3 regions of the Pseudofrankia sp. EUN1h genome follow, and region 2 is predicted to be linked to each of the others. Evidence: predicted binding sites of a transcription regulator. Region 2 holds the regulator's gene; each other region holds the start of a gene.

Region 1 (4,597 bases), on a different contig from region 2:
GGACGCGTTCTGCGCGTTCCGCGGCAACCTGTGCGACGTGGCGCAGGTCTATACGGCGCGCGACAGCTGGCAGTCGATCGTGGGGCAGTCGTTCGTCTACTCGAACTTCGCCGGCTGGCCCGGCAAGCTCGTGATCAGCGTGCCGCCGTTCCCGGAGACGGGCGGCAACTCGCTGCGGACGTGCGCCACCGGCGCCTACGACAGCAACTGGCGCCAGTTCGGCCAGACGCTGAACGCGGCGGGGCGGCAGAACTCGATCGTCCGGCTGGCGTGGGAGGCGAACGGCAACTGGTACCCGTGGTCGGGCACCGACCCGGCCGCGTTCATCAACTGCTACCGGCACGTCGTGGACGCGATCCGCGCGACCGCGAACCCTGACCCGAAGTTCGACTGGACGATCAACTCGCACTACTCGCAGAACCCGCCGAGCCACAACCCGCTCGACCTCTACCCGGGCGACCAGTGGGTGGACATCGTGTCGATCGACGCGTACGACCAGTACCCGCCGTCGTACACGCTGGACCAGTTCAACGCGCAGGCGAACGCGACCGGCGGCATCACCTGGCTGTACAACTTCGCGCGGGCGCACGGGAAGCTGTTCGGCGTCCCCGAGTGGGGGGTCGCGTCCGGGTCCGGCGAGAACGGTGGCGGTGACAACGCCAACTACATCCAGTTCATGCGCGACTGGATGGTCGCCCGCGCCGGCCGTGGCATGTACTACGAGTCGTACTTCAACAACTGCGAAATGCAGAATGTCGGCTCGAACATCTACCGGCCGAAGGGACCGCACTGCCTGTACCAGAACACGGCGGCGGCGACTCGCTACGCGCAGCTGTGGTGAGGTGGCTGGCGGCCGCGAGGTAACAGCTCGCGACCGTGAGCAGCGCGTCGGCTCGTCGCTGGGCCGGGGCGCGGACGTCAGCCGGTCCGGCGGTCACCTGATCCGCCAGCCGTAGCGCGTCGAGCACGGTCCTGGCGTCATCGACCGGGACTGAGCCTGCGATCGTCACCCAGCCGCCCGGGTGCGCCTCCGCGCACCCGGGCGGTGCCGGTACCAGCGACAGCGAGCGGGCGCGCCAGGCGGCATCGGCGTCCCGCTCGACGCCGGCCGGGTCCGCGTCGCGCAGCCAGTGGTTGACCGCGGCGCGGACCTGGGCCGGCCCGGCCCGGCGCGCCAGGGCCGTGAGCTCGGCCTCCACCGGACCGGCGAGCGCCACCAGGCGCGGCGGACTGGTCAGCGGCGCCGTCAGGGCGAGCACATGGTCGAGGCTCACCTCACCGCGGCGGAACGCCTCCGCCAGCACCGGCAGACTGGTCAGGGCCCGCGCGGCGCCGAGCAGGGCGGCGGCCGTCGCGTCGGTCAGCCGGGCCCGCCCGGCGACCCAGCCAACGAGCGTAGGCCGCCCGTCCACCCCGCCCCGACCGGCGCGGTCACCGGCACCGTCGGGCCCGGTCGGGCATCCGCCAGGGCGGGTGCCGGCCGGACCGGCCGGACCGCTCGCCCCGGCGGTGCCGCGACGCCCCGGTCGTCCCCACCCATCGGCCAGGTCCGCCGCGCCCACCGCTCGCACCAGCGCGGCCTGCGCGGCCGCGATGACCCCGCCGAGCTGGCCTACCAGGTCGGCGACGGCGCCGTCCGCGAGCGAGGCAGGCTCGATCTCAGCCAGCGCCTGGCGCAGCGCCGCCAGCGCCGTCATCCCGTCACCGTCCATCCAGCCTCCCCCCGGAGCTGGGCGGCTGTCGGCCGCCTCGCGAGGGCGGCGCCGACCCGCACCGGCACGCCGGCGCCCGCGCCGTGCCCGAGGACCGCCGCGACGCGGACGCGCGGCGCGCCGAGCCACCGCCACCGCCCCGTGACGTCGCCGGCGGTCGCCCACCGGCGGCCTTCGGCCAGGCCGTGTCAGCCGCGGTGGCTCGGCGGTGGTGCCCTCAGAGCTGACCTCGCCAGAGCTGGCCACGCGCCGCCCTCTTCGAACTCACGTTCGACAATACGCCCAGCTCAGAGCCCCTTCAACCAGCCGCCGCACGCGGCGGGCCCTGCCGGTCGACCAGCAGTTCGACCAGGTGCTCCAGCTCGGTCGCCGGGTTCTCGGTGACCCCGGTGTGCACCGGTGAGGTCTGCACGACCGTGCTGCGCGGCGCGGTGAGCCAGCGGAACCGCTCGCCGGGCGACAGCACGCCCGCCGCTCCCGCCGCCGGGCCGCCGACGCACACCCGGTGCAACGCGTCGAGGTGAACGCGTACGGCCGCGAGGTCGAGGTACGGGTCGAGCGCCGCGAGCCGCTCGCCGTCGAGGACGCAGCGCAGGTCGAGGTAGCCGGCGCCCTGGCACCACAGCAGCACGCCGACGTTCATGCACTCGCCGCGCTCGACGCGCGGCACCACGCGTACCAGCGCGTACTCGAACAGCTCAGCCACGCCGGTCCTCCCCCGTCCGCTGCCCGCGTGCCAGCCGCAGCCAGGCCGGCGGTCCCTCCCGGTGGCCGGCCCGCTCGCGCGGGGCCGCGATCGCCGCCGGCCGCGCCACCGTCATCGGCTCGAGCCACGGCCTCCGGCCGCCGGCGCGCCCGGTGAGCCAACCGACGTACCGCTCCGGGTCCGCGTCGAGCCAGTCCGCCGGCACCAGGGCGACCACGGAGCGCACCAGCTCGGCGTCGACCAGCGGCGCGAGCTCGGCGTCGGCGGCGCGCAGCGCCCCGGCCGGGTCGGCGCCGAGCGCGGGCAGGAGCACGTGCTCCTCCCACCTGGGCAGTACCCGCTCGTCAGCCGGCACCGGCTCCGGCACCCGCTCCGGCACCGGGAGCCGCGCGTCGGCGGGCCGGGCCGGCCAGCCGTGATGCGGATAGAGCGCGGCGCCGTGGTCGATCAGCCATGGCCGGCCGCCCCAGACCAGCAGGTTCGGGTTCCGCCACGACCGGTCGACGTTGAGCGTCAGRGCGTCCAGCCACATCACCCGCGCGGCGAGCCCCGGGTCCACCTCGAAGGCCAGCGGGTCGTAGGTGATCGAGCCGGGAAGGTAGTCCATCCCCAGGTTGGCACCGGCGCTGGCCTTGAGCAGGTCCTGGATCTCCTGGTCGGGCTCGACGCGACCGAGCCTGGGATCCACGTCGATGACGACGAGCTCCGGCACGGGCAGCCCCAGCGCCCTGCCGAGCTCACCGACGACCACCTCGGCGACCAGCGACCGCGGCCCCTGTCCGGCGCCTCGGAACTTGACCACCCAGGTTCCCAGGTCGTCGCCCTCCATCAGCCCCGGCAGGCTGCCGCCTTCCCGCAAGGGCGTGGCATACCGAGTCGCCTTCACCAGCCGGAGCACCGCGACCTCCCGCCCTGCGCCGGCACCACTGCGGCGCCGTCCCGCGCAGGAAACCTAGTCGCGCCCGGCGGGGTGCTCCGGAACGGCCTGTTGGAGGGGCGCTAACTCGACGGCAGTCCCGCGGCGGTCCGCAGCGCGGGCAGGTCAAGAATCACGACGCTCCGGTACCCGGTCTCGATGATCTTGTCCCGGCGCAGCGCCCGCAGCGCCTTGTGAACGGTGGGGTCGTGCGCGCCGACCAGCGCTGCCAGCTCCTGCTGGGTCAGTGGCACTCCCAGCGCCCGTCCCCCCTCCGTCCGGTCGAACCCGTAGGCCCGGTCCAGCTCCACCAGCACCCGGGCGACCCGCACCGCCACCGGGCTGCCGGCGAACTCGACGCGCCGCCGGATGCTGAACCGCGTCTTCGCCACGATGCTCCGGCTGATCTCGGCCGAGGCTGCAGGATCCCTGGCCAGGTATCCGGCGAACTCCTCGCTCCGGATCACCTTGGCCAGCACGCCCCCGACGGCGGTGACCGTCGCCGACCGCGGCTGGGCGTCCAGCCCGGCGAACTCGCCGATGAGGTCCCCGCCGTGCCGCACGGCCAGCAGCGCCAGGCCCCCCGTGTCCGTCAGCGCCGTCACCTTCGTCCATCCGCGCAGCAGCACCGCCACGAACGTCGTCGCGTCGCCCTCACGCATCAGGTGCACGCCGCTCGGGAACTGCCGGAATCCGCCCAGTGCCAGCAGCCCCGTCTGTGACCGCTGCGGCAGCCGCCCCAGCAATGTCTGCTCCGGCCAACGAACGCGCCGCAGCCACTCACTCCGGCCCGCCTCCGTGTCCGGCGGCTCTCCCGAACCCAGCCCGCTCATGGCGCCCCCGCATCCATGCCGATCCCGACGTGACCAGGAAGTCAGCAACAGAATCCAGCGATTCAACCGAATCCGGCAAGCCACCACCGGCGAGACCCACAACTCACCGTAAACGCACCCGCCCCAGAGGGGGCCAATCCCAGCGACCTACCAGCTCAAAGACGCCAAGCCCCCAGACACCCACCACAAACAAGTCAGCAACCCGACACGCCACCAAGGCGCACCACCAAGGACCCCGATCCCCGGCAGCCCAGCGCAACGAACCCCAACACCTCAGCAAGAACCACCCCAGCCCCAACCCGCAATGCCGCCGAAGGCGGCGAGCCAGCGGGGGTGTCGGGGGCCGCAGGCCCGTGACCCCGGGGGGTTCCAGGGGGTCGCCCCCCTGGGCAGACATTACGGCAAAGGGGAAGCCGCTCCCGTAAGGGGC
Region 2 (4,212 bases):
GACCGAGCCTGGCAAGGTCCTCGGCGCTCACCGGACGGCCCTGGCAGGCCTTGCGGACACCAGCGACGACCTTGGCCCTGCTGAACGGCTCGGCGGCACCGCTGCGCTTGCGCACCTGCAGCGAGGCCTCCTCCATGGTCGTGAACCGCCGCCCGCAGGACGGGCACGCCCGGCGGCGCCGGATGGCCGCGCCCTCATCGGCTTCCCGGCTGTCCACCACTCGGCTGTCGGGATGCCGGCAAAACGGACACCGCACGGCTCCTCCCTTCGTCAGACCCCTGTAGGAACAACCACGCACGCGAGAGAACGCGTCCACGCTTCGGCCCCGTCCCTGCTTCCCGAGGCATGGCTGACGCAGGGCATGGCGACCTGGCCGGGGAAGCTCCCACGAGCGCGACCGCGCACCGTCGGGACGGTCTCCACAGCTCCCACGGAACGCTGCCGTTCCGCGGCTAGCTATTCCGCAACTACAAGCTGTGGACTACTTACAGGTATGTAACTACAAGATGTTGTGCTGCCAGAGTAGCGCATACCCGGATCACCCGTGAGCATGCCCCCCGCGCGTGTCGGATCCCACCCGCCCAGACGGGGAGAAGCAGCAGGTTCGCGARGAACCGTCACATGCCGACAGCCCGACGCCCGCGCCGACCGGGTGGTCGGCGCGGGCGTCGGGCCAGGGAAGGACGCCGCCGGTCAGAAGGCGGCGAGCGCCCAGTGAACGGCGAGCCATGCGGCGCTGGTGGCGCCCCAGACAGCGAGGACAAGCAGGAGCCCGGCGACGGCCCGGCCGCGGCCGGTCAGCCTCAGCGCGGGCGCCGGCCGTCCCGCCCGCCGGCGGTCCAACCTCGCGCCGGCGACCGGGTGCTCGGCGGCGACAGCCCGCGCGAGCGGGCTGGGAACCGCCGGCGGGGCGGCGTTCGCCGACCGACGACGGCTCGGTACGGGCAGGGCGATCACATCGGCGCCGTCCGGCTGTCGCGGGGCCGGGCGCCCTGGGACCAGGGTGGCCCCACGCGGGTTCGTCACGCCAAACCTCCTAGCGGCCGGGCCATTACCCGGCACAGCTCGTCGAGCGAAGCTCAACCAACGTCGGGGGGTCCGGGGCGCGAGCCCTCGAAGAACCGTGGCGACCGGTCATCGAGGGAGACATCCCCGGCAGACATCTGGGGCCATCGGGAAGGTAGCCCAAGATCTACAACTGGCGACCACCGGCGGCAGTAGCCGGTAGCGGAAGTCAGGACGAGGACAGGGCCCGCTTCGAACTGATGGTCGATTCTTACATGCACAAGGCCGACAGAGCACGCAGACACGCTCGAACGCCTGTTTGAGATTCGCGCGCCACCGGGCTACGGTCGTCACACGATCGGGCGCAACCCGGCTCCCCTTATCCACAGGTGAGGCCGATGAGAAGCCGGCGGCCCGGTCCCGCACCATGACCTTGAGCGAGGGAGAACCTAGGCCATGACCACGCAGGGCAGGGGGCCGCGCAGGGCAGGACGCCCGTCGGCCAGCGGCGACGAGGAGAGCGACGGCACCGTACGCGCCTTCCCCGACGGCCCCGTCGACGACGACGGCCTGACTCCCCGTCAGCGCAAGGTGCTCGAGGTGATCCGTGACGCGGTCGAGCGGCGCGGCTACCCGCCGAGCGTGCGCGAGATCGGCGAGGCGGTGGGCCTGACCAGCACCAGCAGCGTCGCGCACCAGCTCAGGATGCTCGAGGACAAGGGCCTGCTGCGCCGCGACCCGAACCGGCCGCGGGCGATCGAGGTGGTCTCCCCCGAGGGTGGCCGGCCGGTCAGGCCGATCCCGAAGACCCGGCAGACGGCCGGCGCGGGCAGGGGCCGGGGCGGCGTGAGCCCGCTGCGGGTGCACACGCTCGGCCCGGCCGACGACGCGCTCGCCCGCGAGGCCGGCGAGCAGGACTCGCTGAAGGCGGCGACCGCCTACGTGCCGCTGGTCGGCCGGATCGCCGCCGGTGGGCCGATCCTCGCCGAGCAGGCGGTCGAGGACGTGCTGCCGCTGCCGCGTGAGATCGTCGGCGAGGGCACCCTGTTCCTGCTCCGGGTCGTCGGCGACTCGATGATCAACGCGGCGATCTGCGACGGCGACCTGGTGGCGGTCCGCCAGCAGCCGGTCGCCGAGAACGGCGAGATCGTCGCCGCCCTGATCGACGGGGAGGCGACCGTCAAGCGGCTGCGCCGCCGGGACGGCCACGCGTGGCTCCAGCCGGAGAACCCGGCCTTCCACGACATCCCCGGCGACGACGCCACCATCCTCGGCCGCGTCGTCGCCGTCATGCGCCGCGTCTGAGCACTCCGTGAGGCGCTGAGACTGAACTCGGCTAGCCGAACTCGGCTAGCCGAGTTCGGCCTTGCGGTGGATCGAGTAGTGGAGCACGAGGAACGGCAGGCCGAACACCCAGAACTCGTGTTCGGCTCGCAGCTCGCCGTCCTCGAGGTAGACGTCGAGCTGCTCGGCGAAGCCGTGGACCGCCGCGGCGGTCAGCTCCTTCGTCTCCGCGTCCACATAGGTCAGATAGTGCCCGGGCTGGTCCAGGTCGCCGCGGCTGGACAGCACCAGCCCGCCGCCGGCCCGCGCGGTCGGCGCGAGGGTGGCCGTGAAGCTGGCCTGTGGCAGCGGGAAGCCGACGCTGACGTAGCCGCGGCCGTCCCGGCGGTAGGTCGTGTAGATCCCCACGTAGATGGGTTCGTCGTTGTCGACGTACGACCTGATCCAGCCCCGGATGCTTACGGTGCCGTCGTCGGTGCCGCTGATCGTGTCGATCCGGCTGCGAACCCCACGCTGCGCCTCTCGCTGGTTCATGGGCACGTTCGCCTGCCCCAGCGGGCGCGCGAGCACGGTGCGGTAGAGCAGGTAGCCGGGCCGCACCCACAACCGCCATCGCGGAACGATGTCGAGGGTGAACCGGGTGGTGTGCTCGTAGAACTCCCGCACCAGCGGGGCGACGGTCGCGGGATCGAACTCGGGGCCGGCCAGCTCGTCCAGCGAGGCGACGATCCCGACGTCGGGGGCGGCGGCCTGGTAGTCGCCGCCGAGCACCTCGGCCAGGTCGCGCACGTAGCCCGTCCCGACATAGCGGGTCCGCGCCACCAGCGGGACCACGAACGGCAGATCCGCGGGGCTGACCCGTTCGGCGAGCATCATCACCTGCGGGTCCCGGAAGATCGCCGCCGACACGGTCCGGAAGGCGAGCACGGTGGCCGCGCCGACGATCGCGGCAGGGACGTCGCCCCAGAGCAGCCGGCACCCGTAGCCGATGGCGAGCCCCACCAGCGGGCCAAGCACCACCTTCTGCGGACGGAGCCCCAGCGCGCCGGCCAGCGCGCCGGCGACCAGGCCCACGACCACCGGCCCGGCCCCGGTCACCGCCGCCAGCGCCCACGCCAGGGGCGCCGCCATCGCGGTGCTCATCACGATGCGCGACCACAACGCGGGGATCTGGCCGGGACGCTGCCGCGCCCGCGCGACCGCCTCCGACACCGTCGTCAGCAGGCCACCGACGACGGCCGCCGCGATCATGGGGAGCGCACCCCACCGAGTGGCGAGGGACAGCCCGGCGACCGCGCCGATGACAGCGGCCAGCCCGAGCGAACCGGGCTTGTCCGCCTTGCCCGATTCCTCCACGGCCACGCCACGAACCTACCGACAGGCGCCGTGGCGGTGATGCGCCCTAGGCGTCGACGCTCTGGCGGAAGGCGTCCAGGTCGGCGGCCAGGCCCGCGGAGACGCGAGCGCGCAGCTCGGTGCCCGTCGCGGTGTGCGCCTGGTCGAGAACCTCACCGGACTCGTGGATCCGGGCGACGAGATCCCCGCGGTTGTACGGGACGAGGACGTCGACCTCGACCTGCGGGTGCGGCACCCGGGCGGCCAGGGCCTCCACCAGCTCCTCCAGGCCGGCACCCGTCCGCGCCGACACGCACACCGCGTCGGGAGCGATCCGCTTGATGCCCGCGACCGTCGTCTTGTCGGCGATGTCGGTCTTGTTCACCACGATGAGCTCGGGCACGTCGCCGGCGTCGATGTCGTTCAGCACCTCGCGCACGGCCGAGAGCTGCCCGATCGGGTCCGGATGCGAGCCGTCGACCACATGGATGATCAGATCCGCGTCCGCGACCTCTTCGAGCGTGGAGCGGAACGCCTCGACGATCTGGTGGGGCAGGTGGCGGACGAAGCCGACCGTGTCGGTGAGCG
Region 3 (7,984 bases), on a different contig from region 2:
ATCCGAGGGGTGCCGCGGGAGCGCCCCGCCACCTCGACCGCCCCCTCTGGCCTGAGCTCCACCCCCAGCAGCCGGGCGGACCGGGTGAGCACGGCGGTCAGCTCGTCCGCGTCGTAGAAGTCGAGATGGGCCGTGAAGCCGAACCGGTCGCGCATCGGCCCGGTCAGCAGGCCCGCCCGGGTGGTCGCGCCGACCAGGGTGAACGGGGCGACGTCGAGCGGGATCGCGGTCGCGCCGGGGCCCTTGCCGAGCACTACGTCGACGCGGAAGTCCTCCATCGCGGAGTAGAGGAGCTCCTCGGCCGGGCGGGCGATCCGGTGGATCTCGTCGATGAAGAGCACCTCGCCGGGCGCGAGCGACGTGAGGACGGCGACCAGGTCACCGGCCCGCTCGATCGCGGGGCCGCTGGTGAGCCGCAGCGGCACCGCCAGCTCCTGCGCGATGATCATGGCAAGGCTCGTCTTGCCGAGGCCCGGCGGCCCGGACAGCAGCACGTGGTCCGGCGGGCGCCCCCGGCCGCGCGCACCGGCCAGCATGATCGACAGCTGTTCCCGTGCCTTGCGCTGCCCGACGAACTCCGCCAGCGTCCGCGGCCGCAGTCCCGCCTCGAACGCACGCTCCTCGGCGTCCGCCGCGGTCGCGGCCGCGACGAGCCCTTCCTCGCTTCCCATGTGCCCCACTGTCCCGTACGCCCCCTGCCGCCTAACGCGGCCGCAGGACGGCGAGCGCGGCGCGCAGCAGCGCGGAGACGTCGCCGTCCGGGCCGTCGCCGGTCGCCGCCACCGCGTCCTGCGCCTCGCGGGTCGAGTATCCAAGGCCGACGAGCGCGTCCGTCACCTGCTCGGTCGCGGTCCTCGGGGCGGGCATGATCCGTCCCGAGGCGCCGAGGCCGGCGCGCGGCGCCGCGCCACCCACCGGCGGGCCGAGCTTGTCCTTGAGGTCGAGCACGATCCGCTGGGCGCCCTTGCGGCCGACGCCGGGCACCTTCGTCAGTGCCGCCAGGTCCTCCTCGGCGACCGCGCGGCGCACGTCGTCCGGCGCCAGCACCCCGAGGACCGCCTGGGCCAGCTTCGGCCCGACTCCGCCCGCGGCCTGCAGAGTCTCGAAGACCTCCCGCTCGTCGGCGTCCGCGAACCCGTAGAGCGTCAGCTCGGTCTCCCGGACCACCAGGGCGGTCGCGAGCCGCGCCGGCTCGCCGACGACGAGCCCGGCGAGCGTCACGGGGGTGCACTGCACCAGGAGTCCCACCCCGCCGACCTCCACGACGGCCGCCGTCGGCGACACCGACAGCACCGGCCCGGCGACGGACGCGATCATGTCGGCCCCCCGGCCGGCGGCGTCGCGAGCCGGGCGGCGCGGGCAGCCCCCGCGCCGGCCGCGGCGGCCCGCACCCTGGCGAGCGCGGGCCCGCGCCAGACATGGCACAGCGCGAGCGCGAGCGCGTCGGCGGCGTCCGCCGGTCTCGGCGGCGCCGCGAGGTCGAGCAGCTTAGTGATCATGAAGGTCACCTGGCTCTTGTCCGCCCGGCCGCTGCCGGTGACGGCGGCCTTGACCTCGCTCGGGGTGTACAGGGCGACCGGCAGGCCACGGCGCGCCGCGAGCACGATCGCGACCGCGCCGACCTGCGCGGTGCCCATCACCGTGCGCACGTTCGCCTGGGCGAACACCCGCTCCACCGCGACCGCGTCCGGGCGGTGCCGGTCCAGCCAGGACTCGATCTCCAGCGAGATGTCCCGCAGCCGGATCGCCACGTCCTCATCCGCCGGCGTCCGCGCGACCCCGACCTCGACCAGCGTCGCGCGCTGCCCAGCACCCCCGCCGTCCACAACCCCAAGCCCGCACCTGGTCAGCCCGGGATCAACACCGAGCACCCGCACCCGCCGAACCTCCGCCCAGGACAAGAGCGTTCACCGAGATAGCGAACGCCTGTTCGGATCCTAGTACGGGACGGTTCGGACATCGCCCGACACGCCGCCGGGCAGCGACTCCCGCCGTCAACCCGCGACGAGCTCCATGACCTCGTCGGAGATGTCGYCGTTGAACCAGACGGACTGGACGTCGTCCAGGTCCTCGAGGGCATCGACGATCTTGAGCACCTTGCGGGCGGGCTCGGCCTCGAGCGGCACGCTGACGCTCGGGAGCCAGGAGATCTCGGCGGACTCCACCGTCAGGCCGGCGTCCGTCGCCGCGACCCGCACCGTGTGCAGGTCGGTGGCCTCGGCGACCACCTCGAAGGCCTCGCCGAGATCGTTGACCTCGTCGGCGCCGGCGTCGAGAACCGCCAGCAGCACGTCGTCCTCCGTCAGCCCCGCAGTCTTGGTGACCAGCACGACGCCCTTGCGGTTGAACAGGTAGGAGACCGAGCCCGGGTCGGCGATCGTGCCGCCATTGCGGGTGACGGCAACCCGGACGTCCGAGGCGGCCCGGTTGCGGTTGTCGGTGAGGCACTCGACCATCACGGCGACCCCGCTCGGGCCATAGGCCTCATAGGTGATCGACTCGTAGGTCACGCCACCGGCCAGCTCACCGGAGCCGCGCTTGACCGCCCGCTCGATGTTGTCGTTCGGCACGGACTGCGACTTCGCCTTCGCGATCGCGTCGGCGAGGGTGGGATTACCGGCCGGGTCACCGCCGCCGGTCTTCGCGGCCACCTCGACCGTTTTGATCAGTTTGGCGAACAGCTTGCCACGACGGGCGTCGATGACCGCCTTCTTGTGCTTCGTGGTCGCCCACTTGGAGTGACCGCTCATGCTTGCCCCTCTGTTGACCCAACGCCTCTGGCGGCGCGACGACGCAGCACGCGCGCACCTCCTTCGGCCAGTCCGTCGGCCCGGCCGTCCCCGGCACGGGAACCTTCATGATCCCACATGGCCAAGGGGTGCGCGAGAACGGCGGAGCCATGCGCGCCCGAAGGCCGAGTTCTGGTTGTCCGGGCCGGCGGGCACCGTAGCCGGCCGACCGGTGAACGTCGTGTTTCCTCCTACCATCTTTACCGCGACTGGCCCACCGCCCCCCGCGGCCGGCGTCGACCAGGCGTCGTGAACCGGGCATTGGAGGCATGGCACCAGGCACCAGGCACCAGGCGGCGAACGCCGTTAGCCCGGCGCGCGCCGCCGGGTCACCATGTCGACGAACAGCTCGTGCATTCGGGTGTCCCCCGTCAGCTCCGGGTGGAACGACGTCGCCATCAGATGCCCCTGCCGGACCGCGACCGGATGTTCCCCGACCCTGGCGAGGACCGTCACGCCGTCACCGGCCTTCTCGACCCACGGCGCGCGGATGAACACGGCGTGCAGCGGCGGGCCGACCAGGCCCTCGACCTCCAGGTCGGCCTCGAACGAGTCGACCTGCCGGCCGAAGGCGTTGCGCCGCACGACGACGTCGAGGCCGCCGATGAGCGGCTGGTCCGGCCGGCCGTCGAGCACGTCCTGAGCGAGCAGGATCATCCCGGCGCAGGAGCCGTACACCGGCAGGCCGTCGCCGACCGCCGCCCGCAGCGGCTCGAGCAGCCCGAAGATCCGCAGCAGCCGGCCGATCGTCGTCGACTCCCCGCCCGGCAGCACCAGCCCGTCGACGGCGGCGAGCTCCTCGGGCCGGCGCACCTCGACCGCCTCCGCCCCCACCGCGACCAGCGCCCGGGCATGCTCCCGCACGTCCCCCTGCAGCGCCAGCACGCCGATCCGGACGCTCTCCTCCGAAGAACTCACCAGCCGCGGTCGGCGTAGCGGGCGGCGGGGGCCAGCTCGCTGACGTTGATGCCGACCATGGCCTCGCCGAGGCCGCGGGAGACCTTGGCGATCACGCCCGGGTCGTTGTACATCGTCGTCGCCTCGACGATCGCCCGCGCCCGCTTCGCCGGGTCACCGGACTTGAAGATGCCGGAGCCGACGAACACCCCGTCCGCGCCGAGCTGCATCATCAGCGCCGCGTCCGCCGGGGTGGCGATGCCTCCCGCGGTGAACAGCACGACCGGCAGCTTGCCGAGCCGGGCGACCTCCGCGACCAGGTCGTACGGCGCGCGCAGCTCCTTGGCGGCGGAGTAGAGCTCCTCGGCGGGCAGCGCCGACAGCCGGGCGATCTCCGCGCGGATGGTGCGCATGTGCACGACGGCGTTGGACACCTCGCCGGTGCCCGCCTCGCCCTTCGAGCGGATCATCGCCGCGCCCTCGGAGAGCCGCCGCAACGCCTCGCCCAGGTTCGTCGCGCCGCAGACGAACGGGACGGTGAACGCCCACTTGTCGATGTGGTGGTGCGGGTCGGCCGGGGTGAGCACCTCGGACTCGTCGACGTAGTCGACACCCAGCGCCTGGAGCACCTGCGCCTCGACGAAGTGCCCGATCCGGGCCTTCGCCATGACCGGAATGGAGACGGCCTCGACGATGCCCTGGATCATGTCGGGGTCGCTCATCCGGGCGACGCCGCCCTGGGCGCGGATGTCAGCCGGGACCCGCTCGAGCGCCATCACGGCGACGGCGCCGGCGTCCTCGGCGATCTTGGCCTGTTCGGGCGTGACCACGTCCATGATCACACCGCCCTTGAGCATCTCGGCCATGCCGCGCTTGACGCGCGCGGTGCCGGCCTGCCTCGCTGGCCCGGCGGGCGCGGGGACTCCGGCGGGCGTTTCAGCTGGCGTGGCTCCGGCAGGCATGGCGATCCGTCTCTCTCGGGTGTCCTCGTCACGGTCATGCGTTCTGGTCATGTCCCGCACCGGTCCGGCTCGCGGCCGTACGGCCGCGAGCCCCCGTCGTCCCGAGGGCCGCGGAACTCGCGCGCTGGTCGGACGGGCGGGGCCCGGAGGCCCAGTCCAGGGCCGCGCCCCGTGTCCGGACCCTGTGTCCGGACCCTGCGTCCGGTCGCGACTCCCCGACCTCGACCGGCCCTCACCGGCCGGGCGGACATACCAATCCCATGGTACGGCCGACCGGCGCGCTTCAGCCTCGCCGCAGCGCGTCCCGCTGATCACTCCGGGTGCCTGGCGTTCGCCCGGACGTCAGATGGCCGGGTCCGCGACCACCTCGGTCGGGCGCTCGCGACCCGGACCTCCCAGATCGCTTCGCGATCTGGCGTGGAGCCCCCCGCCCCACCGCGCCGGCAGGGCATCGTCGATCTCGAAGTAGGCCGGCAGCGGGCGGCGGCTGCCCAGGCGCGTGACCCGCACCAGGCGCCGGCCCCGCAACGCGCGCAGATCGCGCACCGCGTCATTGTGCAGCTGGCGGGCGAGCGCCACCCGGGCCGCCGCCGAGTCGACGGCGTGCAGCAGCTGCGGCGCGCCCTGGCCGGCGGTGCCCACCTCGGGAGCGCGCAGGGCGCGGCTGAGCTCGTTCTCGGTGTCCTCGACACCGGTGTCCAGCGCCGCGCCGGCCCGCAGCGCCGCGTGCCCGGCCAGCGCGCGCTCGGCCGCCGCGGTCAGCGGCAGGAGCCCGCGGCTTTCGGCCAGTGCCACCGCCGCCCCCGCGCGCGCGGCCAGCTGGGCGGCCAGCCCGGCCTGGGCCGCGTCCACCCGGACGCCGAGCCGGTCGAGGCGGCGCGCCATCCAGGTGAGGTAGGTCGCGATCGCCACCACGACGGCGACCACGGCCACGACGACTGTCATTCCGGGCAGCGTAGACGACCGGGTGGCGGCTGGGTCCGGGACGTCCCGAGCATCACAGAAGCCGGGTTCAGGCGTCCGCGGCGGAGGCGAGGGAGACGGGACCGGCGCCGGCGGTGACCATACGGTAGAGATCGACGATCGACTCGGCGATCACCGGCCAGTCGTAGCCGGCGACGACCGACCGGCCGTGCCGGACGAGCGCGGCGCGCGCCACCTCGTCCCCGAGCAGCTCGGCGAGCCCGGCTGCGAGCTGGGCCGGCTCGCCGACACCGAACAGCCGGCCCGCCCGGCCGTCGTCGAGCACCCGGCGGAACGCGTCGAGGTCACTGGCCATGACGGGGGTGCCCGCCGCCATCGCCTCCAGCAGCACGATCCCGAAGCTCTCCTGGCCGGTGTTCGGCGCGCAGTACACGTCGGCGGAGGCGAACACCCTGGCCTTGTCCTCGTTCGACACGAGCCCGACGAGGTTCACCTGGTCGCGCAGCAGCGGGTCGAGCCGGGACCGCACCGCCGCGACGTCGCCCGGCCCGGCGACGAGCAGGCGCACGCCCGGCACCCGGCGAGCGAGCTCCGGCAGCGCGGCGAGCAGCACGTCCAGCCCCTTGCGCGGCTCGTCGATGCGGCCGAGGAAGCAGACGGTGTGCCGCGGCGGCTCATAGCCGGGCAGCGGGTGGGCACCCGCGAACGCGGCGACACGCACCCCGTTCGGGATCAGTACCGCGCTGGTGCCGAGATGCTCGACGATCGTGCGCCGGGCCGCCTCGGAGACCGCGATCCGGGCGCGCAGCTTCTCCAGTGACGGCTGGAGGGCGCCCTGGGCGGCAGTGAGGATCTTCGAACGCGGGTTGGCGGTGTGGAAGGTGGCGACGATCGGGCCGTCGGCGAGCATGCAGGCGAGCAGGCCGATGCTCGGCGCGGTCGGCTCGTGGACGTGCAGCACGTCGAAGTCGTGCTCGCGCAGCCAGCGGCGCACCCGGGTCGCCGAGACCGGTCCCATCAGCACCCGCGACACCGAGCCGTTGTATGGCACCGGCAGCGCCCGGCCGGCGTCGACGGCATAGGGCGGCAGCGCGTCCGTGTCGTCGGCCGGGGTGATCACCGACACCTCGTGCCCGGCCGCGATCAGCGTCTCGGCCAGGTCACGGACGTGTACCTGCACCCCGCCCGGGACGTCCCAGGTGTAGGGGCAGGCCAGCCCGATCCTCACCGCTCCCCCGGCCCCGCCTGGGCCGCCCCGCCCGCCTGGCCCGCCCCGCCCGCCTGGCCCGCGCCGGCCGCCTGGCCCGCGCCGGCCGCCTGGCCCGGCTCGTCCAGCCAGACGCGCTGCAGCATGTGCCAGTCGGCCGGGTGCTCGCGGATCGTCGTCGCGAACGCGTCGGCCATCGCCTGGGTCATCGTCGCCACGTCCGTGTGCTCGACGGGAGGGAAGATCCGGGCGCGCCAGCCGCCCCCCTCGAACCAGAGCGTGGTCGGCAGCAGCGCGGCGCCGGTGCGCAGCGCCAGCGCCGCCGGCCCCGGCGCCATCCGCGCTCGCCCGCCGAAGAACTCCACCGGCACGCCGCGCGCGGACAGGTCCCGGTCGGCCAGCAGGCACAGGCAGCCGCCGGCCAGCAGCCGCTCGGTGAGCAGTGCCGACGGCGGCTCGGCGCCGCCGGTGAGCGGGATGACCTCCATACCCAGCGACTCGCGGAAGGCCACGAACCGATCGAAAAGCGACTCGGGCCGCAGCCGTTCGGCGACGGTGGTGAACGGGACCCCGGTGCCGGCGAGCCACGCGCCGGCCTGTTCCCAGTTCCCCATGTGCGGCAGGGCGAGGATCATGCCCTTGCCGGCGGCGTAGGCATCGCGCAGGTGGTGCTCGTCGCGGACGGCCATGTCCCCGATGTAGCGCTCGGGCGGCATGTCCTGGAGCCGGAAGACCTCGAGCCAGTAGCGCGCGTAGGAGCGCATCGCGGCCTTCGTCAGCGCGTCGAGGTCGGTGCCCTCGGGCACGACGTGCGCGAGGTTCGACCGCAGCCGCCGCGCCCCCTTGCCGCCGCGGCGGATGGCCCAGTCGGCCCCGGCGGCGAAGCCGCGCGCGGCGAGCCGCTCGGGCAGCGTGCGCACCACCCGCCAGCCCACCGCGTAGGCGAGGTCGGTGAACCGACCTGGGGAGGGCACGGGACGGGCCGTCCCGGGCTCAGCCGGCCGAGGTGACCGGACCGGCCACCTCGACACCGGCCACCGCGCCGACCACCGCCATCGGCCCCGCCGGGCCGCTGGCCCGGTGCGGTGGGATCCCGACGGCCGCGGCTCCGTTGGCGTCGGCCGCGGTACCGCCCGCCGGAGGCGCGTCGACCGGGCCCGACGCCGCGTCCGCCGCGGGCGCGTCGATGTTGGCCGCGGCCGACG

What was found. Region 2 encodes LexA, which represses DNA repair genes until DNA is damaged. Its sites were predicted from a motif close to CGAACNNNNGTTCG; they were not measured.
Region 1: the regulator LexA is predicted to act here: its motif matches at 1,972-1,985, upstream of BCD49_RS23440 (DUF222 domain-containing protein).
Region 3: the regulator LexA is predicted to act here: its motif matches at 1,920-1,933, upstream of ruvC (crossover junction endodeoxyribonuclease RuvC).

The regions. Positions count from the first base shown of each region.
Region 1 covers NZ_MBLN01000063.1:157,619-162,215, forward strand. The annotation lists gene BCD49_RS23435 (glycoside hydrolase family 26 protein) at 1-841, shown strand, start outside; gene BCD49_RS23440 (DUF222 domain-containing protein) at 732-1,712, opposite strand; gene BCD49_RS23445 (DUF3037 domain-containing protein) at 2,011-2,418, opposite strand; gene BCD49_RS23450 (HipA family kinase) at 2,411-3,316, opposite strand; gene BCD49_RS23455 (Crp/Fnr family transcriptional regulator) at 3,418-4,167, opposite strand.
Region 2 covers NZ_MBLN01000045.1:94,548-98,759, forward strand. The annotation lists gene nrdR (transcriptional regulator NrdR) at 1-256, opposite strand, end outside; gene BCD49_RS11485 (hypothetical protein) at 694-1,026, opposite strand; gene lexA (transcriptional repressor LexA) at 1,462-2,310, shown strand; gene BCD49_RS11495 (hypothetical protein) at 2,356-3,651, opposite strand; gene hflX (GTPase HflX) at 3,692-4,212, opposite strand, start outside.
Region 3 covers NZ_MBLN01000014.1:209,444-217,427, forward strand. The annotation lists gene ruvB (Holliday junction branch migration DNA helicase RuvB) at 1-671, opposite strand, end outside; gene ruvA (Holliday junction branch migration protein RuvA) at 703-1,317, opposite strand; gene ruvC (crossover junction endodeoxyribonuclease RuvC) at 1,314-1,877, opposite strand; gene BCD49_RS05810 (YebC/PmpR family DNA-binding transcriptional regulator) at 1,995-2,750, opposite strand; gene pdxT (pyridoxal 5'-phosphate synthase glutaminase subunit PdxT) at 3,096-3,707, opposite strand; gene pdxS (pyridoxal 5'-phosphate synthase lyase subunit PdxS) at 3,704-4,648, opposite strand; gene BCD49_RS05825 (hypothetical protein) at 4,991-5,593, opposite strand; gene BCD49_RS05830 (glycosyltransferase family 4 protein) at 5,661-6,800, opposite strand; gene BCD49_RS05835 (phosphatidylinositol mannoside acyltransferase) at 6,797-7,753, opposite strand; gene pgsA (phosphatidylinositol phosphate synthase) at 7,773-7,984, opposite strand, start outside.